4 regions of the Ewingella sp. S1.OA.A_B6 genome follow, and region 1 is predicted to be linked to each of the others. Evidence: predicted binding sites of a transcription regulator. Region 1 holds the regulator's gene; each other region holds the start of a gene.
The links. The regulator PurR, encoded in region 1, represses purine synthesis genes. The targets are predictions, from matches to a motif close to CANGCAAACGTTTGCNTG.
Positions count from the first base shown of each region.

Region 1 (8,087 bases):
AGGTGGTGCTCTAACCAACTGAGCTACGGACGCATCGATTTCTGCCTGCCAGCGTGGCAGCGGGGACGAATATTAACGACCTACCTGAAGGCTGGCAAGGGAAAAAAAACATTTTGCCATTTTATTGTGACTCAGTGACGCGTGAATGTTCATTGCGTTGATTTTTTGAACATTTTTTGGCTAAAAAAGTCAGCGACCTTAATAAGAACATCCCGACGATGAACGATCAGTGTCCGACTTTATCCAAAATAGTGAATGACGATTGTTTCTGGATCCAGCGAATACGCAGTGCCACCATCACGGCAGCAAAAGTCAGCCCCAAAATGAAGCCCCACCAAAAGCCACTCGGGCCCATCGCAGGCACTACATAATCGGTCAGCCCTAACAGGTAACCCACTGGAAGCCCTAATACCCAGTACGCAACAAACGTAATATAGAAGATTGAGCGCGTATCTTTGTAGCCACGCAGTACACCGGTCCCAATGACCTGAACGGCATCTGAAATCTGGTAGATTGCCGCCAGCAACATCAGGCTGGAAGCCAGTGTCACCACATCAGGGTTATCGTTATACAACGCGGCAATTTGCTCGCGGAATATCACCGACAGTAGCGCCGTAATACACGCCATCACAACACCGGTAAAAATACTGGTATAGGCCGAGACTTTAGCGCCCTCTACCGAAGACTCGCCCAGCCGTGAACCAACACGAATCGTGGCAGCCACACCAAGTGACAGCGGGACAACAAACATCAGAGAACCAAAGTTAAGCGCAATCTGATGGCTGGCCACCGCAACAATCCCGAGCGGAGAGACCAGAAGTGCGACAATGGCAAACAGCGTCACTTCGAAAAACAGCGCAAGCGCAATCGGCAAACCTAACTGAGTCAGGCGTTTTAGTGTCACCCAGTCCGGTTTGGCGAAGCGAGTTGGTGCAACAATGTCTCGCATCGAATAGGTGCGCTTCACATAGACGCGCATCATCAAGAACATCACCCAATAAACCGTACTGGTAGCAACACCGCAGCCGACACCACCCAGCGTTGGGGCGCCAAATTTGCCGTAGATGAAAATGTAGTTAACCGGAATATTCACCAGCAGGCCGATGAAACCGAATATCATCCCCGGTTTGGTTTTAGATAAACCTTCGCATTGAACACGTAAAACCTGGAAAAACAGATAGCCAGGTGCTCCCCACATGATGGCATGCAAATAGCCAATGGCCTTGGCTTTAAGTTGCGGGTCAATATTGTGCATCAGCCCGATAATCTGGTCGCAGTGATACAGCACAGCGATAATAATGAGTGATACACCGGAAGCGAGCCAGAAACCTTGCTGGATTTGATGAGCGATTTTTTCGCGTCTGCCAGCACCGTTGAGCTGCGCCACGGTGGGTGTCAGGGCCAACAAAAGGCCGTGCCCAAATAAGATGGCCGGTAACCAAATCGAGGTTCCGACAGCGACGGCGGCCATGTCTGTCGCGCTGACGCCACCCGCCATAATAGTATCCACCACGCCCATTGAGGTTTGCGCAACTTGAGCGAGGATGACGGGGATCGCGAGGGCTAATAACACACGCGCCTCAGTTAGGTACTTCTGCACGCCACACCTTTAATTGTTTTGAATAAAAAACGCCACGCAGGCGTGACGCTAAAATAGCGGTAAATAATCCCGAGATTGTACATTGCCAGGCTTTTTAAGCAATCAACTCGGTGAAAGGCGAGTTGAATAGTGACCTGCTTTCTATGGCAGCTATTTTACCCTTATTGATTTGGCTTTCTATTAAATCTGCGGCAAACTGGCAGGCAGAAACGCAATGCATGCAGAGGGTTTACTGCGTAAAATTAATGAGGCATGGACTATGTTTACCGGTATTGTTCAGGGCACAGGAACATTAGTGTCCATCGATGAAAAACCTAATTTCCGTACCCATGTTGTGCAGATGCCTGTGAACATGCTCAACAATCTTGAGCTTGGCGCTTCGGTGTCGCATAACGGTTGTTGTCTTACAGTAACTGAAGTAAATGGCGATTTGGTTAGTTTTGACCTGGTGAAAGAGACGCTTCGCCTCACCAACCTCGGAGAGCTACAGTCCGGCTCGCAGGTCAATTTGGAGCGAGCCGCACGTTTTGATGATGAAATTGGCGGACATCTCATGTCCGGCCATATTATTTGTACGGCGGAAGTGGCGAAAATTCTTACTTCCGAAAATAACCGTCAAGTCTGGTTCCGCATGCCGCATGAAGATTTAATGAAATATGTATTACATAAAGGTTTCATCGGTATTGACGGAATAAGCCTTACTGTTGGTGAAGTCACTAAAACCCGATTCTGCGTGCATTTAATTCCAGAAACCTTGCAGCGAACGACCCTTGGTACCAAGCGCTTGGGCGATAAAATTAATATTGAGATTGATCCGCAAACACAAGCCATTGTGGATACGGTTGAACGCGTATTAGCAAGCCGTGAGGCGGCAATGGCTACCGCGCAGGCGATGATGGATCTGTACGAAAAATAGAGTGAAAGCCCATCAAAATAAAAAACCAAAAGCCGGGCTGGTGACCTGTCCGGCTTTTTGACGACAGTAGCCCATTGAGGCTAGCGAGGTACGCGAATTCCACCTTCTACACCCTGCGGGCTGAACAGAACCTGCCAAAGCTGAATATCACGCGCCCTGAAAGCCCCGGCGCAGGCATTCAGATAATAGGTGAACATACGTTCAAACCGCTCAGTGTATTTACCTGCCAATAATGGCCACGCCTGAAGAAAACGCTCCAGCCAGGCCATCAGTGTGCGGTCGTAATCCGTGCCGATATTGTGCCAGTCTTCCATGACAAACCGTGCTTCAGTGGTATGTGCGATCTGCTGAATAGAAGGTAAACAGCCATTGGGGAAAATATATTTATCAATCCAGGGATCGACACTCAGATCCGTTTTATTCGACCCAATCGTATGGAGCAGGAATAAGCCATCCGGCTTTATATTCCGTTTGACGACGTCGAAGTAGGTTTGATAATTTTTCGGACCGACATGTTCAAACATTCCCACTGACACAATCCGGTCAAATTGATCATCCAGATCGCGGTAATCCTGTAGCAAAATAGTGACATCAAGATTTTTACAGCGATCCTGCGCCATTTTTTGCTGTTCGGCCGAGATGGTTACTCCCACCACACTCACGCCATAATGTTTTGCTGCATATTCTGACAACCCACCCCAGCCGCAACCAATATCGAGCAAACGCAGGCCAGGTTTTAATTGTAGCTTATCGCATATCATTTTTAATTTTGCTTCCTGGGCTTGCTCAAGAGTGCTGGCATCCTTCCAGTAGCCGCAGGAATATTGCATATAAGGATCAAGCATAAGACTGAACAGGTCATTACCCAGATCATAATGCTCTTTACCGACAATCCAGGCGCGCTTTTTGGATTGTAAGTTGGTGAGCCGTGCGGCTGCAATGCGGAGTGTGTCTTTAAAATGTTTAGGGAGTCTGCTTTCAAGGCCTGCATTCAGGACGCGTTGAAAGAACATGTCCAGTCGTTCGCATTCCCACCAGCCATCCATAAAGCTTTCACCCAGACCCAGAGAACCCTCTTGTAAAACACGTTTAAAAAAATCAGGGTTTTTAACTTTGATGTCAAAAGGGCGGGTGCCGTTGATCTGTACATCTGCCATTCTCAACATTTCATTGACGATGCGATACCAATGATTGTCCTGAATACTCAGGTCTTCTATACACGATGAACTCATAGCTTCTCCATCACTTGCTCTTCTGACTTATTAACCTGCCGGGGAAACCAAGGCAATTTATGCAGGTCATTATGAGAACAGACGGTAATCCGCCTTATCTGATATGCAACTATGAACAGAGGAAATTAGAAGAAAACCCGCAACCTGAGAGGCTATCGCGTGAAAAACTTTGGTATAAAACGTGACACACGACCCGCACCCAGAAAATATTTGCGAAAAAGCATTGTATAAATATTATTTTTATCGGTTTTTTTGAGTATAGGCTCGCCTGCGCGCATTCTCAATAACAAATCACGCGCGGCGGGCATATTGTTTAAGTTACTGTCACATAAGGTTATTATGACAGTTGGTTAGCATTTTTCCCTTCGACTGTTTTCAATTGCTTTTTTATTGTGGCTTTCATCGTATTGTCCTGCTTAGCACTTTTCTTAACCATCATGAAGCCAAGTGCAACCAATACCAACGTTCCCAGCATAACGGTAACGGTCGCCAGTAACGGCCAGGCAATAAACGCAGAAACCAACAGGCTGGCAATAAAGCACAAACCTAATTGCAATGTATTTTGTAACGCAGCCGCTTTGCCTGTGCTGGCAGGAAACGGCATCAACGCGTTGGCGACAACAATCGGGTAGCAAGCACCGTTAACCAGCGCCATCAGGCAGAACGGGATCAGTAAGGTGATCAGCGAAGCGTTAGTGAGTGTTGCCACCAGATAAAGTGCGACGACACTCAGCGCATACCCTGCGAGCAACCAGGGAAGTATGCGGTTGCCATCGATTCTGCTGATCAATAAGCGGCAGCCGAATCCACCCACCAGGAAAGCGATAGTCTGAGGAACATAACTCAGGCCGATAATGCCTGGTGTATATCCCATGTCGCTGAGAATAAAGGGCGAACCGGTCAGCCAGGCGAAAAATCCTGCCGAGCAAGCAGCATAAATAAGTACGTTACCGCTGAACACGTATGAAGCTAAAAGTTTGAAAAAGCTGATCCGGTCGGCCTTTTGGCCAACGGCAGATTTTTGAGTTTCGCGAATGCGGAAAGAGAAAATTAACAGCAGAACACCAATGGCCAGCAGCAGGGCGAAAATGGCTTCCCAGTCAAAGTGGTTCAATACCCATGCGCCGATAAGGGGTGCAAGGGCAGGGGATAATGCGACCAACGGCATAATGGTCGCAAAAGTACGTTTGGCGACGTCGGCAGAGTAGCGGTCAATAACCAGTGCTTGCCAGCTTACGGCTGCTGCACACACGCCAATAGCCTGCAGAAAGCGCAGTGCCAGCAGCAGATAGATATTTTCCACCCATATCATTCCCAGACAACCGAGCGCGAAAAGCGTCAGGCCAGCGATAAGCACAGGTCTGCGCCCGAGTTTGTCAGACAGCGGCCCCCACAGCAGTTGACCGATGGCAAAGCCACCAAGAAAAATACTTAGGCTGGCACTGATTAGTCCGGGCGTGGTGACCAGCGTGGTTTGCATGGTGCTGAAAGCTGGAAGGTACATATCTGTGGCTAAAAAGCCCAACATACTCAACCCGGCGAGGTAGAGCATAAATCCGAAGGAGGGTTTCATGAATTTCTCTTTTTTATGCGATGTTTGTTACGCGAAAATAAATCAGTAGCGGCACAACGTGCAGGAAGTCTCAGGCGCGCAGTGTAATAGGTTGGCTTGCCCCTTGTGAAACGTTAATATTTGCGCTCTTGTATCAAAAAAATTGAAAGCAGAAGGGGCGGGAGAGTATGTGGTCAGAATATTCACTGGAAGTGGTCGATGCAGTGGCGCGTACAGGAAGTTTTAGCGCTGCGGCACAAGAGCTGCACCGAGTGCCTTCTGCTGTCAGCTATACCGTTCGTCAATTGGAGCAGTGGCTGGCCGTGCCGCTGTTTGAAAGGCGTCATCGCGATGTGGAACTGACTGCCGCAGGTCAAGTTTTCGTTGAAGAGGCGCGCCTGCTTATCAAAAAAATGATAGCCACGCGGCGTCAATGCCAACAAGTTGCCAATGGTTGGCGAGGGCAGCTAAATGTCGCGGTAGACCGCATTGTCAAACCGGACCGATTAAGGCGTCTTATTACTGATTTCTATCGAACCTTTCCCGATACCGAGTTGATTATCCACTCAGAAGTGTTTAACGGCGTGTGGGATGCCTTGGTGGATGGGCGTGCGGATGTGGCCATCGGTGCAACGCGCGCCGTCCCCACCGGCGGACGTTTCAGCTTTCGGGATATGGGTTTTATGGACTGGCACTGTGTCGTCAGCCCGGGTCATCCTCTGGCGGCATTGACAGCGCCACTTATTGACGAGCAACTCCGCGCTTATCCGGCTCTGTGCATTGAAGACACCTCGCGGAACCTACCTAAGCGGGATACCTGGACGCTGGATAATCAGCGCCGCTTAGTGGTTCCCGACTGGACCTGCGCCATGGACTGCCTGCGTGAAGGTCTGTGTGTGGGTATGATGCCTGTGCATCTGGTTGAAACATGGATAGTGCAACAGAAACTCAGCGTGTTGACGCTGGCAACCGCTTTTCCTGAGAGTGCCTGTTGCCTGACCTGGGACCAAAGTAATCAGTCTCCATCTCTTGCATGGCTTCTGGATTACCTGGGCGATACGGCAACCCTCAATCAGGAGTGGTTGCGCAATTAAAAACACCTGCAAAAGTGCAGGTGTTACGGGTTGGAAGAGCCGAAATGATCGGAACTAACGGCGATAATCGCGGTAAGGTCCATCGGCTACTGAGCGACGCTCAATCAGTTTTGGATGAACTTCGATGGTTTGCGACTCTTCACGCTTGCTGATAATGCGATCCAGCAGCATCGTAAATGCCATCTCGCCCAGACGCTCTTTTGGCTGATGGATAGTGGTGAGTGCGGGAGAAAAATAGCGGGCATTGCGCACGTTATCATACCCGATCACAGAAATATCCTGGGGCACCCGCAGGCCCATTTCATCGGCAGCGCAAATAGCACCCATAGCCATGACGTCCCCCCCGCAGAATACTGCCGTCGGACGCTGCTTCTGCATCAGAATTTTGTGCATTGCCTGGTAGCCGGACTCCGGCTCAAAGTCGCCCTGAACCACCCACTCTTCACGTAGCGGAATATTGGCCTCGTTCAGTGCTTTAACGAAGCCCTGGAAACGGCCACCACCGGTGTTACGGGCCAGTTGTCCTGGGATCACGCCAATATCACGATGGCCGCGCTCAATCAGATAGCGCCCGGCCATATAACCGCCTGCAAAGGCATTATCAATAATGCTGTCGGTAAAGTTTTTGCGCGCTTCGCCCCAGTCCATCACGACCATCGGAATCGAACGGTACTCTTCGAGCATGTCGAGCAGGGCATCAGGATACTCTGCGCACATCACCAACAGACCATCCACACGCTTTTGTGCCAGCATCGACAGATACGCCTGCTGCTTATCGAGATTGTTGTGCGAGTTACACAAAATCAGCGTGTAGCCTTTGGCATAGCAACTGTTCTCAACCGCTTCGATCACTTCGGCAAAATAGGGTGCTTCGCTGGATGTCGCGAGCAAACCGATGGATTTAGTGTTGTTGACCTTGAGGCTACGCGCCACCGCGCTGGGTGAATAGTGCAGTTCTTTAATCGCAACCTGCACGGCGGCTTTAGTTTCTTCGGCGACGAAACGTGTTTTATTGATGACGTGCGACACGGTTGTGGTGGAAACGCCAGCCCGTTTTGCGACATCTTTTATCGTTGCCATGAAAAGAATGACTCCTGTCTAACGTGCTTCAGCACGTTAGCATTATGTTAATCGTTTGCCTGCGTGGATTTGACTGCTGAAGTGTGGATGAGCAGTCAAATCTTTGGTGGGTTTTTCAGAGAAGTACAACCGTCTGAAAAGAGCATCGGAATGAATCTACCCGCACGCAGCGTGGTAACCGCTAATTTTCTCTTATATCTGACTAAAGGGGAAGTAAAAAGTCTTTATAACCTGGAGGATGATCACGAGATTTTAAAACAAAACTGTGAGAAAATGCGTTGGCACACAAACTGTATGGCTTATGATAAAGCCACATTTGATCCGAAAGGGGTTTTAATGGATACCAATTTGAAATTTGCTCTCATTACTGTGGTCGGCGCACTGGCAGTGATTGTTGCTTTCAGTTTTACAGCAGTAATGAACTGAAGTAGTTGCACTTTATACGTGGTGAGTGAAAAACAAAATAAAAGGGCGATTCCTGTTACAGGAAACGCCCTTTTATTTTGCAGTCTGAAGTTTCATAAACGTTTCGTTAAATGCTATTCATCGCTGATTAGCGTAACCACTGACTTAACGAATCGTTTTAGGCGTCATAACCCGACGCGCTCCTACG
Region 1 covers NZ_JBLJFK010000001.1:761,146-769,232, forward strand. The annotation lists tRNA gene ACMV8I_RS03740 (tRNA-Val) at 1-33, opposite strand, end outside; gene ACMV8I_RS03745 (MATE family efflux transporter) at 227-1,600, opposite strand; gene ACMV8I_RS03750 (riboflavin synthase subunit alpha) at 1,860-2,516, shown strand; gene cfa (cyclopropane fatty acyl phospholipid synthase) at 2,597-3,748, opposite strand; gene punC (purine nucleoside transporter PunC) at 4,086-5,321, opposite strand; gene punR (DNA-binding transcriptional activator PunR) at 5,489-6,394, shown strand; gene purR (HTH-type transcriptional repressor PurR) at 6,449-7,474, opposite strand; gene cydH (cytochrome bd-I oxidase subunit CydH) at 7,562-7,900, shown strand; gene ACMV8I_RS03780 (C40 family peptidase) at 8,045-8,087, opposite strand, start outside.

Region 2 (8,087 bases), on a different contig from region 1:
TGGGGTTCTGCAGGGAGATCAGCGTCTCTGTCGACTGGATCTCATCGATGGTTTGGATCTTGTTGATAAGTACGTGTTGCAGTGAATCGATAGAGCGGCACATTATCTTGATGAAGATACTGTAATGCCCGGTGGTGTAATAGGCTTCGACCACTTCTTCAATGCTTTCCAGCTTTTTTAGCGCGGACGGATAATCTTTGGCGCTTTTGAGAATGATGCCGATAAAGCAGCATACGTCATAGCCCAGTTGTTTCGGGTTCACCGTGACGTTGGCACCGGTAATAATCCCAGCCTGCTTCATTTTTTCTACCCGAACGTGAATAGTTCCGGGACTGACGGCAAACACCTTCGCCAGTTCGGCATAGGCTGTGCGGGCATTTTCCATCAAGGCGTTAAGAATGGCGCGATCGAGATTATCGATCTGATAAATTTCAGTCATTTTTATCCTCAGTTATTCTTATTTCATAACAATTTCATCCTGAAAATGAAGGAATAAGAATCTCGAGGCAATATTTATTGTTGAATATTGTGTGTAAGGATGGTTTTGTTGATGGAACAATCACAAGACGTACTTTCCATCAGCAGGTCTAGGGACGTTGCCAGCGGCGCTGGACGCGGCTTTTCATTCCGGTATCAAAACGCCAGATATGATCGAAAATACGCATAATAGCCGGCTTGCCATATTGCGACATGGACAGCGCATGAAAGCGGTGATGTTTATCCTGCTGCAACTGTTTCACCCTCTTCTTAACCTCCTCCGGGAGCCTTTGCGCGATAAAGTCGGAAATGATCACCGCATCTGCATCTTGCCATTCCGGTGAAGAGAGCTTATCCAGGGTGGCATTCAGGCAGGCTGCCAGATCGGTGCCTCCGCGAAAATGTTGACCGAGAAAGCGCAGCGCCTGGTCAAGACCGCTGGAAGAGGTCAGCTCGTAGTGAATGACTTGGCTGGCAAATAACATAATGTAGCAGCGGCGGTTGTCCGCCAGCGCGATCCTCAGTAGCGCAAGACAGAACGCCTTGGCGCACTGTTCGTTGAACCCACCCATCGATCCCGAGGTATCCACACACACGACAAACGGCCCGCGCGGTTGGGGTTCCTGCTGCTGATGCACTACCGGGCGTTTAACCACTTTTTCCCGCCAAACGTCCCCCTGCAGGCGATAAGTCATCAAGCGCTTTTCCAGTAATCTCCGGTAAAACTCATACTCCAATTCCGGGATGCCCAGCGTGCCGAGCTCGGTTGGCATCAGACGCAGAATGTCATCACTTTGATGGATGCCATTGACCTCTTCTGGCACGGTGGCGGGCTCACGCACCATCAGCCGGTGCTCTTCCATTTTTGCGTCATCCTGCGTGCTGGTTTTGGTTCTCTGGCTGCGCCCAAGTTGCTCTGCCAGCCTTTGCAGTTCAGGTTGTTGCTGCAAAAAGCTGCCATAACGCGCCAGTGATTGCACCTCACCGTGCTGACGTCGTCCTTTACTCATGTCCCAGAGACGTCCGGCAGCTGCATCATTTTCGGCCAATAAAGGGGAGAGTTCGCCGCTCAGTTCCAACCGCTGCTGTAACTCTTCCTGCAGTTGTTCCTGCTCCTGTTCGAGCAGATGATGATGAACGGTCACCGTCTGGAAAGTAAGATTCAGCCGCCAACGCTGTAGAAACAGCGTGTGAAAGCTGTTTCCGGTTCGCGGGCTGCGCCTCTCATCGGCATTTTGCTGCAGCGTGCGGGCTTCGGTAATAAAAGGAGAGTTCAGCGTATCGAGTGAATCCACCAGCCCTGCCAGTTCAGACTGAAAAGTGGCAGCATCTATTTGCTGACAATGCTGATAAAGATAGAACTCTTTGGCCAGATCTGGCGGAACCGTAGTTTCATGGATCCTCTGGCGCAGGCGGAATTTCCATTCGGGGAGATCCTTGGTTAGTGCCCGCTTAAGCCGTGGAAATTTTTCAAAGAAAATCGCCAACTGTGGCGTCGCCAATAAACCAATGATTAACTCGTCGATCAGTTCGCCTTCGCTGATCGACAGTAAAATATCGAGAGACTCCAGGCTGAGCATCGGTCAGTGCCCGCTGAACAGCTGTTGCTGGTGAAGTAATTGTTCGGAGACAGCGACCAGACTGGCTTCAACTTTTGCCGTCCAGGTAGCGGCGACAAACAGGCAGTTCTGCTGCTGGCCAAATTCATGCCTCTGCTGATTGAGTTTAGCTGTGAGCGCTTCAAGGGTATTTTTCATCTCATCAGGTACGGCAATATGCTCTTTACCCGGCAGTGTCAGCGGAGTTGCCTGGCGGCTGATATCCCTCACCACCAGCTGTAGTTTTTCATCGACTTCAGCATCAATATTTTGTGCAAACCCTATACCGTTGAGTTTCGCTTTCAGCGCGCCACCTTTATTGAGCCACTCTTCCAGCACCGGCCGCTCGACCAGTAAATGAGAGACCTGGATATCATGCAGATGTAGTGGCATTTGCAGCAATAAAGTCAGGTTGGTGGCCGAGAGCGAATCTGGCAGATTGTACTGCGGCTTACGGCTGAAAATACCGGCTTTCTTGTTCATTTTAATCGACTGACGAGAGCTCTGTTGTTGTTGATATTGCATCCACTCCTGATTCAATTGGCGCAGCTTCATTAATAATGTTTGCTGCTGGTAGGCCTGTTCGGTGATCATCTGTTCGATTTGCGTTTGCAAAAGATGATAGGTGTTCAGGTCATGCCACAGACAATCTTTCAGCAGGATCAGGTCGACAGGCGTGATGGCCTGACGGCCACTAAAGAAGGCACATGCCTGTAACAGGCGCAGGGCCTTTTTCCAGCGACGGTCGGATACGTAAGGGGCTGTGTCCAGTGCGTCCAGCCGCTGACGCAACTGGAAAATTAATTCAAAGCAGGGATCGGATAGGATGACTTTATCAATCTCCGGTTGCCATTGTTGATACTCCTCATCGCTGATGCTCAGCGCTTCGGGCACCGGGTTGGCACTTTCATTCTGGCGCGTGGTGAGTAAGGCGCGGAAATTCTGCTTATCCTGGACTTTATCCAGCCACAGGCGGATTAGCATACGGTCGTAGAGTGCTTCCAGACTGCCGTCAGCTTCAGGTAGTTCATTGGATGCGCTGACCAGCAGACGCAGAGGAATGGCCTCTTCGCGTTCACCGTTGCGAAAACGCCGCTCGTTGATGGCGGTTAGCAAGGTATTTAAAATGGCCGGACCGGCTTTCCAGATCTCATCCAGAAAGACGATTTCAGCTTCCGGCAGGTAGCCCTGCGTCAGGCGCAGATAACGCCCTTCATCTTTCAGAGCTTGAATAGAGAGTGGGCCAAAAACCTCTTCTGGTGTGGAAAAACGGGTCATCAGGTATTCAAATGCGCGGGCGTTGCGGAAAGCAAATTTCAGGCGTCGAGCAATTAGGCTTTTGGCTATACCCGGCGGCCCAAGTAGAAAGACGCTTTCACCGCACAGCGCTGCCAGCAGGCACATACGGATAGCTTCCTGACGCTCATATAAGCCGTTTTCTAAAGCATTGGCAAGACGGGTGATCCGTTCTGCAAGTAGGGGGGAATACGCCATACTGAGTCTTCCGCTTTCGTTAAATTAATGACATACGTGAATGAATAGTGGACTGGGCAGGGATAATAAACCATGATTTTTTTTAGTGGTATAGCTTGTTGATTACTAGAAATTTTCTATTATAAAAATTACACCATCTATTGTCCGAACATGTGTTTTCTTACGCACATAAGGATAGGCAATCTGTTTTATTCGTGCATACTGTGCGCCGTTTAGTGGGCATCAAGGATTGAGCGTACCTTTTTCGTTTACGGAATTCTTTGTCATAAAAGAGCAGCATAAGAAACCAATTATGAGCACAGAACATAAACGGTCACTCCCGGCAGTAACCTTGGCCGCCATTGGTGTGGTCTATGGCGACATTGGCACCAGTCCTTTATATACCCTGAGAGAGTGTTTTTCCGGCCACTATGGCTTCAGTGTTGAACCCAGCGTTGTTTTCGGCTTTCTGTCGCTAATATTCTGGATGCTGATCCTGATTGTCTCGCTGAAATATCTCACGTTTGTGATGCGTGCAGACAATGCCGGTGAGGGCGGTATCCTGACGCTGATGTCACTGGCAGGAAGAAATACCTCCTCCAGAAACACCGCCATACTGGTCATACTGGGGTTGATCGGCGGCAGTTTCTTCTATGGTGAGGTGGTGATAACGCCGGCGATTTCGGTTCTGTCCGCGATGGAAGGTCTTGAGATTGCTGCGCCGTCACTTGATCCTTATATCGTTCCTCTTTCTATTACCGTTCTTACCTTACTGTTCATTATTCAGAAGCACGGCACCGGCATTGTCGGCAAGCTGTTTGCGCCGGTAATGCTACTGTGGTTTCTGACGCTGGCGGTGCTGGGTATCAACAGTATTGCTCAAAATCCGGAAGTGCTACGGGCGATGAACCCGATGTGGGCGGTTAACTTCTTTATCGAGCACAAGTCCTTCTCGTTCCTGGCTCTCGGTGCCGTGGTGCTGTCGATCACAGGTGTGGAAGCGCTTTATGCTGATATGGGCCATTTTGGTAAATTCCCAATTCGTCTGGCATGGTTTAGCTTTGTGTTGCCCTCGCTGGTGCTCAACTACTTCGGTCAGGGCGCACTGCTGCTGAAAAACCCTGAGGCTATCAAGAACCCGTTCTTTCTGCTGGCACCTGAATGGGCAATTATCCCGCTTCTGATCCTTTCTACTCTCGCCACCATTATTGCCTCGCAAGCGGTTATCTCGGGTATCTTCTCCCTGACTCGTCAGGGCGTTCGTTTGGGCTATTTGCCGCCGATGCGCATTATCCACACCTCGGAAATGGAAGCGGGACAGATTTATATTCCCGTCATTAACTGGACGCTGTATATCGCCGTGGTGATCGTTATCGCCAGCTTCGAGCACTCCAGTAATCTGGCTGCGGCCTACGGTATTGCTGTAACCGGCACGATGGTACTGACCAGTATTCTTGCCTGTGCGGTAGCGCTGAAAAACTGGCACTGGAAGCCTTTCCTGGTCGGCATTTTGTTAGTTGTGCTGCTCCTTATCGACGTGCCAATGTTTGCCGCTAACGCGACTAAACTGTTCTCCGGTGGCTGGCTACCGCTGACGCTTGGCCTGTGCATGTTTATCATCATGACGACCTGGAAAAGCGAACGTTTCCGCCTTATGCGGCGTATGCATGAACATGGAAATTCGCTGGAAGCGATGATTGCCTCGCTGGAGAAATCGCCACCGATGCGCGTTCCGGGGACCGCTGTTTACATGTCGCGTGCAATCAACATCATTCCATTTGCACTGTTACATAACCTCAAGCACAACAAAGTGTTGCATGAGCGAGTGGTGTTACTGACGCTGCGTACCGAAGATGCGCCTTATGTTCATAACGTCCGGCGTGTCACTATCGAACAGCTATCGCCAACCTTCTGGCGAGTTGTCGCCAGCTATGGTTTCAAAGAGACGCCGAACGTGGAGGAGGTCTTCCATCGCTGTGGGCTGGAAGGCTTGCCGTGCAGGATGATGGAAACCTCGTTCTTTATGTCCCATGAGTCACTGATCCTTACCAAGCGCCCATGGTATCTCTATTTCCGTGGCAAACTGTTTATAGCCTTGAGCCGCAATGCGTTGCGCGCGCCTGATCAGTTTGAAATTCCACCGAACCGCGTTATCGAGTTGGGAACGCAGGTAGAAATCTGATTTTTGACAAGATGGCAGAGGGCACCTTCGGGTGCCCTTTCGCATTTCTAAACGCCTAAAAATGCAATAACTCAAATTCCCCGCTCTTTTCTCAATGAACCAGCGAAACGTTTCGACGGTGATCACAATTTCGCCACAAGACCATTGCCAGATTTCTAAAGATTCCTAAACTCATCAGTGAGCGAAACGTTTCGCTGTTGGAGTTACTATGAAGAAATCACTGCTTTTGAATGCCGAAATCTCACATATCATTGCCAGGTTAGGCCACACCGATCAGCTGGTTATTGCTGATGCCGGTTTACCGGTACCCGCATCTTCCCAACGCATCGATCTGGCGCTGACTGCAGGTGTCCCCACCTTCTTACAGGTTTTAAAGGTTGTGACACATGAGATGCAGGTTGAGCGGGCGATACTCGCCGGGGAAATAATCGAAAAGAATCCTCGACTCCATGAAGCGTTACTCGCGCAGTTGAAACAACTTGAGCAACATCAGGGAAACGCCATTACCTTGGATTACATCAGCCATGATGCTTTCAAGGCACAAACTGAACAAAGCCGGGCGGTGATCCGCAGCGGGGAGTGTTCGCCCTATGCGAACATCATTCTGTGTGCCGGCGTAACCTTCTGAGGCCTTTATGCAACCTTTGCTGCAACTTACAGGGATTGATAAAGCGTTTCCTGGCGTAAAAGCACTTTCCGGTGCGGCGTTGAGCGTCTATCCGGGACGTGTTATGGCGCTGGTGGGTGAAAACGGCGCGGGCAAGTCCACCATGATGAAAGTGCTGACGGGTATCTACCAAAAGGATGCCGGTTCAGTCTATTTCCTTGGTAAGGAAGCCGCATTCAACGGCCCTAAAGCTTCACAGGATGCCGGGATTGGCATTATCCATCAGGAACTCAACCTGATCCCTCAGTTGACCATTGCTGAGAACATCTTTCTTGGCCGCGAATTCGTTAACGGTTTTGGCCGCATCAACTGGAAAAAGATGTATGCCGAGGCAGACAAACTGCTCGCTCGTCTGAATCTGCGCTATAGCAGCCATCGGCTGGTCGGCGAACTGTCGATAGGCGACCAGCAAATGGTGGAAATCGCCAAAGTACTGAGCTTTGAATCGCGTGTCATCATCATGGATGAACCTACTGATGCGCTGACCGATACCGAAACCGCCTCTTTATTTAACGTGATCCGTGAATTGAAATCTGCGGGTTGTGGCGTGGTCTACATCTCGCATAGGCTTAAAGAGATTTTTGAAATTTGCGATGACGTTACCGTGTTCCGGGATGGGCAGTTCATTGCTGAACGCCCAGTCAGCGAATTGCAGGAAGATACCCTGATTGAAATGATGGTGGGCCGCAAACTAGAAGAGCAATATCCGCGCCTGAATCAGGAACGCGGTGCCCTGCGTTTACAGGTGCGTAACCTTTCTGGTCCCGGCGTTGAAGACGTTAGTTTCAATTTATACGGTGGAGAAATTCTCGGTGTCTCCGGTTTGATGGGAGCAGGGCGCACCGAACTGATGAAGATTTTATACGGCGCGCTGCCGCGTAAAGCGGGTTATGTGGCTCTGGATGGTCGCGAAGTGGTGACTCACTCGCCTCAGGACGGTCTGGCGAACGGTATTGTTTATATCTCAGAAGACCGTAAGCGTGATGGTCTGGTGCTCGGGATGTCAGTCAAAGAGAACATGTCGCTGACGGCGCTGCGCTATTTCAGCCGTGCAGGCGGTAGTCTCAGGCATGCCGACGAGCAGCAGGCTGTAGGTGATTTCATCCGCATGTTTAATATCAAAACACCGTCAATGATGCAGCCTATTGGGTTGCTGTCTGGCGGTAACCAGCAAAAAGTGGCGATTGCCCGTGGGCTGATGACCCGCCCTAAAATATTGATCCTCGACGAACCGACGCGTGGCGTTGACGTCGGTGCCAAGAAAGAGATTTACCAGCTTATAAACCAGTTCAAGCGCGAGGGTTTAAGCATCATTTTAGTTTCCTCTGAAATGCCGGAAGTAATGGGCATGAGTGACCGGATCCTGGTGATGCATGAAGGCCATTTAAGCGGTGAATTCCCGATAGAACAGGCAACGCAAGAAGTGTTGATGGCAGCCGCTGTCGGCAAGCAATACGGCGTGACGCAGGAGTAATCAACTATGAGTTCTCAAACATTGTCAGCGAAAAAACGCTGGTTCACTAAAGAATGGTTATTAGAGCAGAAATCGCTGATTGCGCTGCTGGTGCTGATTGCCGTGGTCTCTTCGATGAGCCCGAATTTCTTCACGGTGAATAACCTGTTCAATATTCTTCAACAGACGTCCGTCAACGCCATTATGGCTGTAGGTATGACGCTGGTGATTCTGACA
Region 2 covers NZ_JBLJFK010000011.1:112,847-120,933, forward strand. The annotation lists gene asnC (transcriptional regulator AsnC) at 1-439, opposite strand, end outside; gene viaA (ATPase RavA stimulator ViaA) at 588-2,057, opposite strand; gene ravA (ATPase RavA) at 2,061-3,569, opposite strand; gene kup (low affinity potassium transporter Kup) at 3,862-5,730, shown strand; gene rbsD (D-ribose pyranase) at 5,939-6,358, shown strand; gene rbsA (ribose ABC transporter ATP-binding protein RbsA) at 6,366-7,871, shown strand; gene rbsC (ribose ABC transporter permease) at 7,878-8,087, shown strand, end outside.
Region 2: rbsD (D-ribose pyranase) is a predicted target of PurR. The motif match lies at 5,910-5,927, and genes of this name have one in related genera.

Region 3 (8,087 bases), 140 kb from region 1:
CCCAAGATCATAGCCAAACAGGCCGAGTGCGCCGCCTAAAAACGGCAGGTCAGGATGGGGCTCAGCCTGTAAACCGCACTGCGCCAACTGCTGTTCCAGCAACATAAAAGGATCTGCATCGCTGAAAAGCGTGTTCTGACGCGAGACGATTTCGGTTTTTGCTCCCCGGGTCGTCAGTTTAATCAGCGGATCGGCGACCAGAATATCAAACCGGTTATGCGCATGCTGCGCGGAACCGGAATGCAGAAGCATCGCCCACGGCTGTGAAGATAGCGGGGCAAACCGCGTGAGCAGGGCGTCAGGTTGGTGATCAAGCTGATAAAATGTCAGGGAATGGGCAGGTTGCATGGCAGGTTTCACGGTTCTGGAGAATTTCAGGACAGGCTGTGATCCTAGCATAGAATAGGCCAGCGGAAGAAGAAGGGGTATACTGTCGGGTCAATCATGATGGTTGCGCTCACATAGCGCCATTTTCATCCGAATTCATGCAGTACCCATAAACAGGACACTCCCATGCTTGCAGGTATGCCTTCACTTTCACACAGCGAACAGGAACAGGCCGCCGACCGTATCCGTGAGATGATGGCCGGTGGAATGAGCAGTGGTGAAGCCATTGCTACGGTAGCAGAGGAAATTCGCGCTAAACATAAAGGCGATCGTGTAACCGCTATTTTTGACGACGAAGACGAATAACCGACACGCTACTCAGTCATAAATTATGTATATAACAATGCGATGAAAAAACGGGCCCTTTTGCTGGCCCGTTTTTATTACTTTGAATCTGGGGCTAAAATTAGCCTTTCACGATCACTGCCGCCGCAGCCTGCTTCGCAGTTTCAACCGCTTGCTCTACGTTGTCACCAATCGACAACGCCACGCCCAGACGGCGTTTACCACTGATTGCTGGTTTGCCAAATAAACGCACCTGATTTGATCCTGTCAGCGCGTGCTCCAGCCCGCTAAACGAGACATTGTTGCTGTTTAGCTCCGGTAAAATGACGGCTGAGGCCGCCGGGCCAAACTGGCGGATCAGCCCGATAGGCAGTCCGAGGAAGGCGCGGACGTGCAGAGCGAATTCAGACAGGTCCTGAGAAATCAGCGTCACCATGCCAGTGTCATGCGGGCGTGGAGAAACCTCACTGAATATCACGTCATCGCCACAAATAAACAGTTCCACGCCAAACAGCCCTTTACCGCCCAGCGCCTTAACCACGTTGGCTGAGATCTCTTTGGCGCGTTGCAGGGCTAGTTCACTCATCTGCTGCGGTTGCCAGGACTCGCGGTAGTCGCCATCTTCCTGACGGTGGCCGATAGGGGCGCAGAAATGAATCCCATCAATGGCGCTGATGGTCAACAGAGTAATTTCGAAATCAAATTTAACCAGCCCCTCGACGATCACTCGTCCACCACCGGCCCGGCCGCCTTGTTGAGCGTACTCCCAGGCTTGCAGCAGTGTCTCTTCGCTGCGGATCAGGCTTTGGCCTTTACCGGATGAACTCATCACCGGTTTGATGATACATGGATAGCCAATCTCATTGACCGCCGCACGGAACGAGGCTTCGTCATCGGCAAACTTGTAGGTTGAGGTCGGCAGTTGCAATGTTTCGGCGGCCAAACGACGAATACCTTCGCGGTTCATGGTCAGACGCGTCGCTTGTGCACATGGCACCACGTTGTGGCCCTGTTTCTCCAGCTCCACCAGCATACTGGTCGCAATAGCTTCGATTTCAGGCACGATGAAATCAGGACGCTCGCTTTCGATGACCTGTTTTAGTGCTTCGCCGTCGAGCATATTGATCACATGACTGCGATGAGCGACTTGCATCGCCGGCGCATCGGCATAGCGGTCAACGGCAATGACCTCCAAACCAAGACGCTGGCATTCAATGGCCACTTCTTTACCCAGTTCGCCAGAGCCCAATAACATCACGCGAGTTGCGCCAGAGCGCAGTGCAGTACCGATGGTTAACATAGCTTCGTACCCTGATCTGTGGTGGTGGGAAATGCACACAGGCGGCAGCGTTATAAGCTGTGAACGCCAGTTGGCCTGAAACAGGTCGGCAGTATTATATATGAAAAAATTGGCAACGAAAACGATTGCGCAGCTTCCGGCGGGTGGCTCGCGTAAAACTCTGTGCGGTTTTTTTTGTGCGTCTGGTTCAGCGGATAAGGCAGTGAAGTCACGTCTCTGTTATTATTTATGCCAAACCATGGCGTCATGTTTTCTGCCGCTGCCTCGAATTTTCTGCCTTATATAAAGAGTTATCGCCTTGAGCACGCATTCATTTTCTGTCCTGACTTTGCCCGTTGAGCAACTTTCTAACTTGTCTGAGCTGGGTTACGCCGAAATGACGCCGATTCAGGCCGCGTCGTTGCCAGCCATTCTGCAAGGGCAGGACGTCCGCGCGAAAGCCAAAACGGGCAGTGGCAAGACGGCTGCCTTTGGTATCGGTCTGTTGGATAAAATTATCGTTAGCCAATTTGTCACCCAGGCACTGGTTCTCTGCCCAACTCGCGAACTGGCCGACCAGGTGAGCAAAGAGCTGCGCCGGCTCGCGCGTTTCACCCAAAACATCAAAATTCTCACTTTGTGTGGCGGTCAGTCTATCGGGCCACAGCTCGAATCGCTGGTGCATCCCGCGCATATTATCGTTGGCACGCCGGGCCGTATTCAGGAGCACCTGCGTAAAGGCACACTCAAGCTCGACCAGTTGAAAGTGCTGGTACTGGATGAAGCTGACCGCATGCTGGACATGGGTTTCAGTGAAGATATTGAAGATGTAGTGAGCTACGCACCGCAGGATCGCCAGACATTGCTGTTCTCTGCAACTTACCCAAGTGGCATTGAGCGCATCAGTAATAAATTTCAGCGTCAGCCTTTGAATGTTGAAATTGAGGGTGAGGATGACATTGCGGATATCAAGCAGGTGTTTATTGAAACCGAACGCCAGCAGCGTCTGACACTGTTAACGGCGGTGCTTTATCAGCATCAGCCAGCCTCCTGCGTGGTGTTCTGTAATACCAAGCGTGACTGTCAGGAAGTGTACGAAGCGCTAGAGGGCAAGGGTATCAGTGCGCTGGCGCTGAACGGCGATCTCGAACAGCGTGACCGCGATCGTGTGCTGGTCCGTTTCTCCAACGGGAGTTGCCGCGTTCTGGTGGCTACGGACGTTGCGGCGCGTGGTCTGGATATCAAACAGTTGGGTTTGGTCATTAACTACGAATTATCTTTTGATCCGGAAGTACACGTTCACCGCGTAGGCCGTACCGGTCGTGCTGGTACCAGTGGCCTTGCGGTCAGCCTGGTCACGCCACAGGAAATGGTTCGCGTGCACGCACTGGAAGATTACACCCACCAGACCGTAGTCTGGCAGCCTGCAGCGCAGGTACTGTCTTCTTCGCCGGTGGCGCTGGATGCCGAAATGGCTACCCTGTGTATTGACGGTGGCCGCAAAGCCAAAATTCGTCCGGGTGACATTCTGGGTGCACTGACCGGCGAAGCCGGGCTAACGGCGGCAGAAGTGGGTAAAATCGATATGTTCCCGATTCATGCCTATGTTGCTATCCGCCAGAAGAGCGCCAAAAAAGCTCTGCAACATTTGCAGGAAGGTAAGATTAAAGGGAAAAACTGCAAGGCGATTATTTTACGCTAATGTAGCCATCATACTTGAGATTGTATCCGCATTGATGCGCCCTAATCACTTACGTAGGTAAGCGAGCGAGCGCATTGGCTTGCTGACGTGGTGCAACGCCAATGAATTTGGTCATGTGCTTAATGTACGGCCTTCATGTTAACGTTGTGTTATGTCCTTGTTCGGGATTATTATGTCCCCGTTAACGATGACCCTTTGCGGAATAAGGATATTAGTCCATCCAGTGGTCACCAGGGATTGAAAATAGCGATCAGGAGACGGTACATGAAAACAGTAATAGTTGGCGCATTAATAGCAGTGGCTGGATTGAGCAGTGTGGTGCATATCGCGCAGGCGGCGGAAACTGAAAACCGAACCGCGACTATCGCGCCGTGCAGCAATGCCAGCAAAGATGAAATCGCCGCGCTGGTGAAACGTGATTTCCTGCAAAACCGCATCACCCGATGGGATGCAGATAAGAAAATCCTTGGCACCTCAACGCCGGTGGTATGGATCTCACCTGACAGCATTACGGGTGACAATGCCAAATGGAGCGTTCCGGTTAAAGCACGTGGTGATCACACCGACAAAACTTATCCGGTTACGCTTAATTGCCAACTGGGCGAAATCACTTACGGTAACCCGCAATAATCTGCTAAATAGCTTACCTTAGCGTCGCCATGGCCTTGCCTGTCGGCGTTTTTTGTATGCTTTCCATTCCCGTCCTATTCCCCTTACCGCTTGGTTTACCTGCATAAACCTGTCACTCTGGTCGCACAATCAAGAACATTGAGATAAGGCGAGATGATGACACCACCGAAGGCTGAAAAACGCCCAAAAATGCTCACCATTCATGGTGAAAACCGCATCGATGACTACTACTGGCTGCGCGACGATGACCGCACCGATGCCGATGTCCTAAATTATCTCACTGCCGAAAATGCCTTTACTGAGCAGGCTTTACAGCCGTATCAGGTGCTGCGTGAAACGCTATATGAAGAAATGGTGGCGCGCATTGCCCAGCAGGATCACTCGGTGCCTTACGTGAAACAAGGTTTCCGTTACCAAACCCGCTACGAGCCGGGCAATGAATATGCTATTTACCTGCGCCAGCCTGCTGCCGAAAGTGAAGCATGGCATACGCTGATTGATGGTAATGAACGGGCCAGCGACAGCGAGTTTTATACGCTCGGTGGGTTGGATATCAGCCCGGATAATCAGCGCATGGCGGTATCGGAAGACTTCCTCTCCCGCCGTCAGTACGACATTCGCATCAAAAACCTGACGGATGACAGTTGGGCTGATGATGTGCTGAAGAACACGTCGGGCGGCAGTGAGTGGGCCAATGATTCGCAAACGCTGTACTACGTGCGCAAACACAAGAAAACCCTGCTGCCGTATCAGGTTTATCGTCATACCGTTGGGACTAACCCTAAAACTGACCAGTTAGTGTATGAAGAGAAAGATGACACGTTTTATGTCGGGCTTGATAAAACGACCTCAGAAAAGTACATCTTGATCCATCTCGATAGCACTACGACGTCAGAAGTGCTGCTGCTGGATGCCAGCGATCCGCAGGCTACCCCACAGATGTTCCTGGCCCGACGTAAAGACCACGAATATGCACTTGACCATTATCAGGGGCATTTTTATATCCGCTCCAACCGAGATATCAAGGCCAGTAAAGATGGCAAAAATTTCGGTCTGTACAAAAGTGCGGATAACATTGAGGCGCAGTGGCAAATGCTGATCGCGCCGCGTGATGCGGTGATGCTTGAGGGCTTCAGCCTGTTCCGTGACTGGCTGGTGGTGGAGGAGCGCGAGCAGGGGCTGACCCACTTGCGACAGATCCACTGGCAAAGTGGTGAAGAAAAATCGCTGGCCTTCGATGACCCGACCTATGTTACCTGGCTGGCTTATAACCCCGAGCCTGACACCGCACTGTTGCGCTACGGCTACTCATCAATGACTACGCCAAGTTCATTGTTCGAACTGAATCTGGATACCGGCGAGCGTACGCTGCTTAAGCAGCAGGAAGTGAAAAATTTCGATGCGGCGAACTACTGTAGCGAACGCGTCTGGATTGACTCACGCGACGGCGTAAAAGTGCCGGTTTCACTAGTGTACCGTCATGATTTATTCAAAACCAACAGTAACCCGCTGATGGTTTATGGTTACGGTTCTTATGGCAGCAGTATGGATCCCGCCTTCAGCGGTAGCCGCCTGAGTCTGCTGGACCGTGGTTTTGTGTTTGCTTTGGCGCATATCCGCGGCGGTGCGGAGTTGGGTCAGCAGTGGTATGAGGATGGTAAGCTACTTCACAAAATGAACACCTTCCACGACTTTATCGACGTGACCAAAACACTGGTGGAGAAGGGATATGGCGATGCCGGTCAGGTGTATGCGATGGGGGGCAGCGCGGGAGGCTTGCTGATGGGGGCTGTGATCAATCAGGCACCAGAACTCTACCGTGGCATTGTGGCGCAGGTGCCGTTTGTTGACGTGGTGACCACTATGCTTGATGAGACCATCCCGCTGACCACCGGAGAATATGACGAGTGGGGCAATCCGAATGATAAAACTTTCTACGATTATATTCTGCAATACAGCCCGTATGATCAGGTGAAAGCGCAGGATTATCCGCACATGTTGGTGACCACCGGTTTGCATGACTCTCAGGTGCAATACTGGGAGCCAGCCAAGTGGGTGGCTAAGCTACGGGATGTAAAAACGAACGATAATCAGCTGCTGATGTATACCGACATGGATTCAGGGCACGGCGGTAAGTCAGGGCGTTTCAAGGCTTACGAAGATATTGCACTCGAATATGCCTTCGTGCTGGCTCTGGCGGATAAATAAGTAGCCAATTCTACTGCAGGCAGCTTCCATTTTATTATGGGGGCTGCCTTATTTAAGCGGTTCTACTTAGACAAATAATGTTCGATGCTGAAACGCATATCCCCGCTTAACGCCTTGATGGACTTCAACATCCAGCGCAGATAGTCCGGATCCTGCTCTGCGATGTCTTCAATTTTCTGCCCGCGATATTTGCCAAATTTCAGCATCCGCAACAAAACAGGGCAGTTACTGATCTCCGCCATCTGCTCAGCGGTCCATCCTGAATCGGCGATAATTCTTTGCAGCAATGCCGCCATCAAGACCGCAGGTTTCCGTATCAATAACCCGGAATGTCATACCTGATTTCTCCTTTTAGCCGGCATTACGCTGCCAGCGTTAAGCGTTGTATTTCTCCCAACCATCCTGCGTCAGTTTTTCGGGCAATGGCCAATGCGTCGCCGCTATCAGGTGCTGCAATTATCAGATGGCCAGTCTCATCCCAGATAGCGCTTTGACCTCCAGGCTCCCAGACGCCCGTGGGCGCGCAATGATTAGCCAGCACAACGACCATGCGGTATTTTTCAGCATAACGTTGCAACATGCTGCTTTCCAGCGGATAGCTTTTTTTCGTGATGAGTACACCCGCTGCATATACTGTCGCGCCAGTGTCGGCGGCATGCTGTGGGTGAGAGTCAGAAAGGATATCGGCACAAATCGCCAGGCCAATCTGATGCTGTTGCACCTGCAATAATGGGCCACCCTGACCGGCGGTAAAGATAACCGCTTCCTGGTCATGTAAATGCTGTTTGGTATAAGAATAGAGCGTGCCGTCAGGCGCAAAAACAATTGCGCCTATATATAAGACGTCAGCATCGCTGGAGCGCAGCGGTGCGCCGCACACCAATGTCATTTTGTGTTTCATTGCGCTTTCACGAAGGTGAGCCAGGCGCGGATCCTGAAGTGTTATTGCCAGTTGATCAGCCATCTCCGGTTCGTAACCCGTGAGCGACAGTTCAGGAAACAGCAAAAAATCGACGTTATGCGCAGCTGCCTGTTCCGCGGTTTGCAGATGGCGCTGAATATTGTCGTCAATATCACCGGCGGCACAGCGTAATTGAGCAGCCGCAATAATCATGTCATTCATAGCTTTTCCTCGCGAACAGGGCTGAAACTAAACAAAAAAACCCGCTATAAGCGGGTTTGTCTCAATACGAAGCGCAAAGTTTACAAATCAAACGTTACGCAGATGCTTTTTTGGCTTTCTTTTCAGCTTTTTTCTCGGCTGGAGTTTTCAGCGGCTTCTTCTTCGCATTCTTTTTGCTATCCATTCCTTTACTCATGATCGCCTCTCTAAAACCAGTGGATTGGGTTGCTCACCTATTTACTGCTAATTTCCGCCAACATGCAAGAGATGCGGAATGACTTTCGCTCAACTAACTGTTTATATTAAAGTTATTGTCCAGAGCGTGCCTTTTATCGACGTGTTTTTCAGCGTGTACTGTACGCCCATTGTACAGGTTGCACAATTACTGCACCAGCAATCGAAAAAAGCCTTTTTTTTAGTGTTAACAACCTGTTGTTGGTTGACCGCTTCCTTACTATGCGCTGTTATGGCTA
Region 3 covers NZ_JBLJFK010000001.1:620,037-628,123, forward strand. The annotation lists gene pabB (aminodeoxychorismate synthase component 1) at 1-348, opposite strand, end outside; gene ACMV8I_RS03015 (YoaH family protein) at 514-693, shown strand; gene purT (formate-dependent phosphoribosylglycinamide formyltransferase) at 794-1,972, opposite strand; gene dbpA (ATP-dependent RNA helicase DbpA) at 2,271-3,653, shown strand; gene yebF (protein YebF) at 3,918-4,283, shown strand; gene ACMV8I_RS03035 (S9 family peptidase) at 4,437-6,491, shown strand; partial or broken gene ACMV8I_RS03040 (exodeoxyribonuclease X C-terminal domain-containing protein) at 6,554-6,784, opposite strand; gene ACMV8I_RS03045 (carbon-nitrogen hydrolase family protein) at 6,853-7,614, opposite strand.
Region 3: purT (formate-dependent phosphoribosylglycinamide formyltransferase) is a predicted target of PurR. The motif match lies at 2,087-2,104, and genes of this name have one in related genera.

Region 4 (8,087 bases), on a different contig from region 1:
TGGTGGAGTACGTGTTCTCGGCGCTGCTGATCCTTGCCCAACGCGATGGTTTCAAGTTGCGTGATAAAACCGTCGGTATTATCGGCGTTGGCAATGTGGGTTCACGACTCAACGACCGGCTGCGCGCGTTAGGCGTGCGTACGCTGCTTTGCGATCCACCGCGAGCAGATCGTGGCGATGAAGGCGTATTTTCCACGCTGGAACAACTGGTGGAAGAAGCGGATGTTCTGTCCTTCCACACGCCGCTGAATATGTCAGGGCCTTATACCACTCACCATCTGGTGGATGCCGGTCTGTTGGCACGTCTTCCAGCCGATCGCATTTTGATTAACGCCTGCCGTGGCGAAGTGGTTGATAACGCCGCATTGCTTGATGCCCTGAGCGGGCCGAAAAAACTGACTGCCGTGCTGGACGTATGGGAACCTGAACCCGACCTGTCGCTGGCGTTGTTAGATAAAGTGGCTATCGGTACTGCGCACATCGCCGGTTACAGTCTGGAAGGAAAAGCGCGTGGCACCACGCAGGTGTTCGAAGCATTCAGCCAGTTTATCGGTGATCCGCAGAAAGTGCCGCTTGAAGAGTTACTGCCTGCGCCAGAGTTCCCGGTGGTTACCTTCTCTGGGGAATTGAGTGAAGCCAGACTGCTGAGACTTATGCACTTGGTGTATGATGTGCGCCGCGATGATGCGCCGCTGCGTCATGTTGCGGGTCAGCCGGGCGAGTTTGACAAGCTGCGCAAGTTCTATGCAGAACGGCGCGAGTGGTCATCCCTGAGGGTCATTTGTGACAACGCGGCTACCGTCGAGTTACTCAATAAGCTCGGATTCACCGCAGTTCAGGGCTGATGCCTTAACGTAGACTTAAGCTTTTGTGCCTACAGTGGCGCATTGACGTTTAGTTTCAGGGCGGTCAATACCGCCCCTTTGTATTTTGTACGACTCATTTCTGGAGAATACCAACATGTCTGATGGCTGGAATATTGCGCTGCTCGGCGCCACGGGTGCAGTGGGTGATGCGTTACTGGAGTTACTGACTGAACGTCAGTTCCCGGTTGCAGAACTCTTCCCTTTGGCAAGTGAACGCAGCGCCGGTCAGACTATCCGTTACAACGGCAAGAGTCTGCGCGTGCAAAATGCTGCTGAATTTGACTGGTCTCAGGTGCAATTGGCATTTTTTGTCGCCGGTGTAGAGGCCTCAGCACAGTTTGCTGAAGAAGCGGCTAATCAGGGCTGTCTGGTTATCGACAGCAGCGGACTTTTTGCCATGGAACACGACATTCCTTTGGTGGTGCCGGGCGTAAACCCCGACTCCCTTGCGCATTACCGCAACCGCAATATCGTGGCCGTTGCCGACAGCCTGACCAGCCAATTATTGACGGCGATTAAACCGCTGACTGAGCAGGCCGGTTTAGCTCGTCTTCATGTTACCTCGTTGTTATCCGTTTCTGCTTTGGGTAAAGCGGCAGTGGACGACCTGGCCGGGCAAAGTGCCAAACTGCTCAGCGGTATTCCTGCTGAAGAGAGCCTGTTCAGCAAGCAGTTGGCCTTTAACCTATTGCCGTTGTTGAGCGATGAAGAGGGCAGCGTGCGTCAGGAGCGCCGTCTGGTTGATCAAGTGCGCAAAGTGCTGCAAAACGACGGCCTGCCTATCTCCGTCAGCTGCGTGCAGTCGCCCGTGTTTTACGGCCATGCGCAGGTCGTGCATATGGAAGGTCTGCGTCCGCTATCTGCTGATGAAGCGCGCACTGAGCTTGAACGCATTGACGATATTAACCTCAGCGAAGAGGATGATTTTCCTACCCAGGTAAGCGACGCCTCCGGCAATGCTAATCTGAGCATCGGCTGTCTGCGTAATGATTACGGTATTCCTGAAATATTGCAGTTCTGGTCGGTCGCGGATAACGTTCGCTTTGGCGGCGCACTGATGGCGGTTGAAACTGCTGAGAAACTGATTGGGGAGTATTGGTACTAATGTCTGAAGAGTTAACCCCTACACGGCAAACGCCACCGTCGGCGGCACGAATTGCGTTGGGGATTGAATACGATGGCAGCGCTTACTTCGGCTGGCAGCGTCAGCCTGATGCCATCAGCGTCCAGGCCTGCCTGGAAAAAGCGCTAAGTCGCGTGGCAGATGTCCCTATTACGGTATTATGCGCAGGACGCACTGATACCGGCGTCAGCGCTACCGGACAGGTGGTGCATTTTGATACACCGGTCCTGCGCAAAGATGCCGCCTGGACGATGGGGGTCAATACACATCTGCCGAAAAACATTTCGGTGCGTTGGATGAGTGAAGTGGCGGAGGATTTCCACGCGCGTTTCAGCGCCACGGCGCGCCGTTATCGTTATCTTATCTACAACAATCGCTTCCGTTCTGCCATTTTGCAAACCGGTATCACGCATGTGCACCTGCCGCTGGACGTCGAGAAGATGCAGCGTGCCGGTCAGGCTCTGCTGGGCGAGAACGACTTTACGTCATTTCGTGCTTCACAGTGCCAGTCACGCACGCCGTGGCGTTACATGCTGCATCTTAACGTCAGCCGTCATGGTAACTACGTGATGGTGGATGTTAAGGCCAACGCTTTTCTTCATCATATGGTGCGCAATATCGTCGGTAGCCTGATTGAGGTTGGCTGCGGCGCACAGCCTGAAAGCTGGATCGCTGAGTTGCTGGCAGCCAAAGACCGCAATCTGGCGGCGGCGACGGCGAAGGCCGAAGGGTTGTATCTGGTCTCGGTGGATTATCCAGACAAATTTGGATTGCCAAAACTGAACATGGGGCCGCTGTTTTTAGCGGACTGACTGTGTTCTGACATGTTACTTAACTCTGCGCATTTGGGCGTTTAAAAAGGTGATTAACTCGATGGACTTCATTCACTTTATCATTGATTTCGTGCTCCATATCGATGTGCATCTGGCTGAGTTGGTGGCCCAATACGGTGTTTGGGTTTATGCCATTCTGTTCTTGATTCTGTTTTGCGAAACCGGGTTAGTGGTGACACCGTTCCTGCCGGGTGACTCCCTGTTGTTTGTCGCCGGCGCACTCGCCGCACTGCCGGGTAATGATCTGAATGTGCATTTGATGGTGTGTCTGATGGCCGTTGCGGCTATTGTGGGTGACGCGCTGAACTACACCATCGGCCGCTTGTTTGGCGAACGTTTATTCAGAAATCCGAATTCCAGGATTTTTCGTCGCAGTTATTTGGATCAAACGCACAAATTTTACGAGAAACATGGCGGCAAAACGATTATTCTGGCGCGCTTCGTGCCGATAGTGCGTACGTTTGCGCCTTTCGTTGCCGGCATGGGGCATATGTCATACCGCCACTTTGCGGCCTATAACGTGATTGGTGCGCTGGTTTGGGTGCTGCTATTTACTTATGCTGGTTACCTTTTTGGTAACGTGCCGATTGTGCAGAACAATCTGAAATTGTTGATCGTGGCGATTATCGTCCTTTCTATTCTTCCACCTGTGGTTGAGATTTGGCGGCACAAGCGTGCAGCGGCGAAGGAAAAGCGTCAGCAGGGCTAGTGTGATGCCGGCAAAGAAGGACGTTTTATAGTGCATCAGCGCTACCATTAAAGGTATTAAACCAAGTACGTGGACCAGTTTTTTATCCACAGCGCCGTACTGTTATGGTTTAATGAGCGACATTTATGGTCTGTTCCTGCGAACAACCCTTCCGTGTCGCGTCTGTTATGCCTTTGTGTATCAGGGCGGGCGGACGTTTTGGGTAGGTTTCAGGGGACTTGTTACAGCATGAACAGCGGACTGGCTTCGGCCGGGTTCAAACAGAAAGGTCATCGATGAGCTGGATTGAACGAATTCTTAATAAGAGCAACGTCTCGCAAACCCGTAAGGCAAGCATTCCTGAGGGTGTCTGGACTAAATGTGACAGCTGCGGTCAGGTACTTTACCGTGCCGAACTGGAACGCAATCTCATGGTTTGCCCGAAGTGCGACCATCACATGCGCATGTCTGCACGGATGCGCCTCTTCACCTTTATGGATGAAGGCAGCGAGGTTGAATTAGGCAGCGAGCTTGAGCCTAAAGATATTCTGAAGTTTAGAGATTCCAAAAAATATAAAGATCGTCTGGTTGCAGCACAGAAAGAAACCGACGAAAAAGATGCCATGGTAGTCATGAAAGGCACGCTTTACGGCATGCCTATCGTGGTTGCAGCATTTGAATTTGCCTTTATGGGCGGTTCAATGGCGTCCGTCGTCGGGGCGCGTTTCGTCCGTGCCGTAGAACAGGCGATGGAAGATAACTGCCCGCTGGTCTGTTTCTCGGCCAGCGGCGGTGCCCGTATGCAGGAGGCGCTGATGTCGCTTATGCAAATGGCTAAAACCAGTGCGGCGTTGGCTAAATTACAAGAACGCGGCCTGCCGTACATTTCTGTGATGACTGACCCGACCATGGGCGGTGTTTCGGCCAGTTTGGCCATGCTGGGTGACATTAATGTCGCTGAGCCGAAAGCGCTGATCGGTTTTGCCGGTCCACGCGTTATCGAACAAACCGTTCGTGAAAAACTGCCGCCAGGCTTCCAGCGCAGTGAGTTCCTGATTCAAAAGGGCGCGATCGACATGATTGTCCGTCGTCCCGATTTACGTCCAAAACTGGGTAGCGTCCTGGCCAAGCTAACCGGTCAACCTGAACCTAAAGTGGCCGAAGTTCAGGCAGCCATCAGCAGCAACGCTGCTGATAATCATCAGGATGCCTGATTGACCAAGGTAAAAGCCGGTCAGTCATAACGGTGCGCGTGGGTATCCCATGCGCTCCCGTCAGCAGACCGTGCTTTTATCCTGTTTGTCGCATCTGACAAAGGGGCATTGCCTGCTGTCGGCGTTAGGTAATGTCGTGTCTGAGTGAACCTAATACAGGTTGGACGAGACTCATGCAGAATCAACTTATTCCCCAAGCCACGTCGCCTTTGGCCGCGTGGCTTTATTATCTCGAACACCTCCATTCTCAGGCGATAGAGCTCGGTCTCGATCGCGTCAAAGCCGTCGCCAGCAAACTGGATCTGTTGCAACCGGCACCTTTTGTTTTCACCGTCGCCGGTACTAATGGTAAAGGCACCACCTGCCGCACGCTGGAAGCGATTCTTATCGCCGCCGGGTTACGCGTCGGGGTTTACAGTTCGCCGCATCTGGTGCGTTACACCGAGCGCGTACGTATTCAGGGTGAAGAATTGCCGGAAGAAGCACATTGCCAATCTTTTGCTACGCTTGAAGCCGGACGCGGAGATATCTCTCTGACCTATTTTGAGTACAGTACATTATCGGCCCTGCGCTTATTTAAAGACGCCAAACTCGACGTGGTGATCCTCGAAGTCGGCCTCGGCGGGCGGCTTGATGCCACCAATATTGTCGATGCCAACGTTGCGGTGGTGACCAGTATTGCGCTCGACCATACCGACTGGCTTGGATCTGACCGTGAAAGCATCGGACGTGAAAAAGCCGGAGTATTTCGTGGCAATGCACCGGCGATTGTCGGTGAGCCGGATATGCCGCAGTCGATTGCCGACGTGGCCGCTGAAAAAGGCGCTGATTTGTACCGCGTGGGTGAAAGCTGGCGTTATGAGGTCATGAGTGACCGCTGGTGCTGGGAAGTAGCCGGCGGGGAGACGCTGGATGATTTACCGGTGCCTAATGTGCCATTGCCGAATGCCGCTACAGCACTGGCGGCTTTGCACTATTCCACGCTGGATATTTCCGGGGCAGCTATTCGCAGTGGTTTGCAACAGGCCCAATTGCCGGGACGTTTCCAGATCCTGAGTGAGTCGCCACGGCTGATCCTCGACGTTGCCCACAATCCACATGCCGCGACTTATTTGGCCGGGCGGCTGAGTGAGCTGCCGCGCAACGGGGGGAAAGTACGCGCCGTTGTGGGAATGCTGCATGATAAGGACATTGCCGGTACGCTGGCCTGTCTGGAACAACAAATTGATGAATGGTACTGCGCACCGCTGGAAGGTCCGCGCGGTGCCAGCGTAGAAGAACTGGCCGTGCATCTGAAGCAAGCGCATCAGTTCACGGACGTCGTTAGTGCCTGGCAACAGGCGATGCAGGATGCTGATAGTCAGGATATTGTGATTGTCTGCGGATCATTTCATACCGTAGCGCACGTGATGGCTGCTTTAGACGCGGGGAAAACCAGTGGCTAGTAAGTTTCAAAATCGTCTGGTCGGGACCATCATTCTGGTCGCGCTTGGCGTGATCATTTTGCCGGGTTTGCTTGACGGGAAGAAAAAGCACTATGAGGATGAGTTTGCATCGATTCCGTTAGTGCCGAAACCGGGGGACACGCAAGAGCAGGACGTGGTGCCGTCGGTATCGCAGTCGTTGCCTGCCCAGCCGCCGGAAGGGGCCGTGGAAGCGGTGCATGGTAAGGGAAATACGGTCACTCAACCGGCAAATTCGGGTCAGGAACTGCCAGATGACACCGATGCGCAGCCCCTAACGCCGGTATCCCCTGTTACTCAAAATACTGAGCCACCAAAACAGGTGCAGCCAGCGCGCCCGGCACCGACCAAACCGAAGGTCATTGAGCCCAAGCCAATGGTGGAAGCCAAGCCAGTAGAAAAACCGAAGCCGGTTCATCCTAAGCCGATTGAACAGCCCAAAGTGACTGAGCAACCGAAAGCCGTTGAGCCGCCAAAAGTTGAGAACAAACCGCAGGTGGAAGAGAAAGCGCCCGCCGGGCAGTCTTATGTAGTTCAGCTCGGTGCGCTGAATAATGCGTCGAAAGCTAATGAGATTGTCGCCAGTCTGCGTTTGTCCGGGTTCCGTGCCTACACGGTACCGAGTACGCCAGTGCAGGGGAAAATTACCCGCATCTTCGTCGGTCCTGATGCGTCGAAACAGAAGCTGGAATCGTCACTGCCGCAATTGAATAAGATCAGTGGACTGAGTGGGCAAGTGCGCAGTTACAACGCGGGTAAATAGCCGGACTGTAGTAGAATATGGTGGTTAAAACAGAGAAAAGGGCACGCGTTTTGTGCCCTTTTTCTATAAGATCGTTAATTGAGGATCTTCTAGGTTTCTGCGGTGATTGAGGTTTTTTTCATCGCGCTTATTAATTTGTTCGACCGGCAGATTTCCGCTACGCAAACGTTTTCTTTTTCTGTTAGAATTCGCCGCGAAATGGGTGCCAGAGGCGGACGTGGCTACATTACACACTGGAATAGTTAATGGTCTGGATTGATTACGTCATTATTGCGGTTATTGGGTTTTCTGCTTTAGTTAGCCTGGTCCGGGGTTTTGTTCGAGAGGCCTTATCACTGGTAACCTGGGCTTGCGCCTTCTTTGTTGCCAGTCATTACTACCCGTACCTTGCCATCTATTTCACACGTTTCGAAGATGAATTGGTTCGAAATGGGATCGCAATTGCCATCTTGTTCATCGCGACGTTGATCGTAGGTGCAATTGTCAACTATGTGATTAGCTCTCTGGTTGAGCGAACCGGGTTGTCCGGCACTGACAGAGTGTTGGGGGTGTGCTTCGGCGCACTACGCGGCGTATTGATTGTCTCCGCGATGTTGTTCTTCCTGGATACCTTTACCGGTTTTTCACAAAGTGAGGACTGGAAACAGTCTCAGTTGATCCCGCAGTTCAGTTATATCATCAGGTGGTTCTTTGACTACCTGCAGAGCACGTCGAGTTTCTTGCCAAAACATCTCTAGTTTTTGGCAGCGCTGATGAGGAAAAGACAACATGTGCGGTATTGTCGGTATCGCCGGTTTCACGCCGGTAAACCAGTCGATTTATGACGCGTTAACGGTGTTACAACACCGTGGGCAGGATGCCGCAGGCATCGTCACCATTGACGCCAATAATAATTTCCGTTTACGGAAAGCCAATGGCCTGGTGAGAGATGTGTTCGAAGCACGGCATATGCTACGCTTGCAGGGCAACATGGGCATTGGCCATGTTCGTTACCCAACGGCTGGCAGTTCCAGCGCTTCTGAAGCTCAACCTTTTTACGTCAACTCTCCGTTCGGCATTACCCTTGCCCATAACGGTAATCTGACCAACGCCCACGACTTGAGAAGTAACCTGTTCGAAGGCCAACGCCGCCACGTG
Region 4 covers NZ_JBLJFK010000008.1:65,634-73,720, reverse strand. The annotation lists gene pdxB (4-phosphoerythronate dehydrogenase PdxB) at 1-845, shown strand, start outside; gene ACMV8I_RS15250 (aspartate-semialdehyde dehydrogenase) at 961-1,971, shown strand; gene truA (tRNA pseudouridine(38-40) synthase TruA) at 1,971-2,801, shown strand; gene ACMV8I_RS15240 (DedA family protein) at 2,863-3,531, shown strand; gene accD (acetyl-CoA carboxylase, carboxyltransferase subunit beta) at 3,807-4,724, shown strand; gene folC (bifunctional tetrahydrofolate synthase/dihydrofolate synthase) at 4,898-6,169, shown strand; gene dedD (cell division protein DedD) at 6,162-6,950, shown strand; gene cvpA (colicin V production protein) at 7,196-7,687, shown strand; gene purF (amidophosphoribosyltransferase) at 7,719-8,087, shown strand, end outside.
Region 4: cvpA (colicin V production protein) is a predicted target of PurR. The motif match lies at 7,109-7,126, and genes of this name have one in related genera.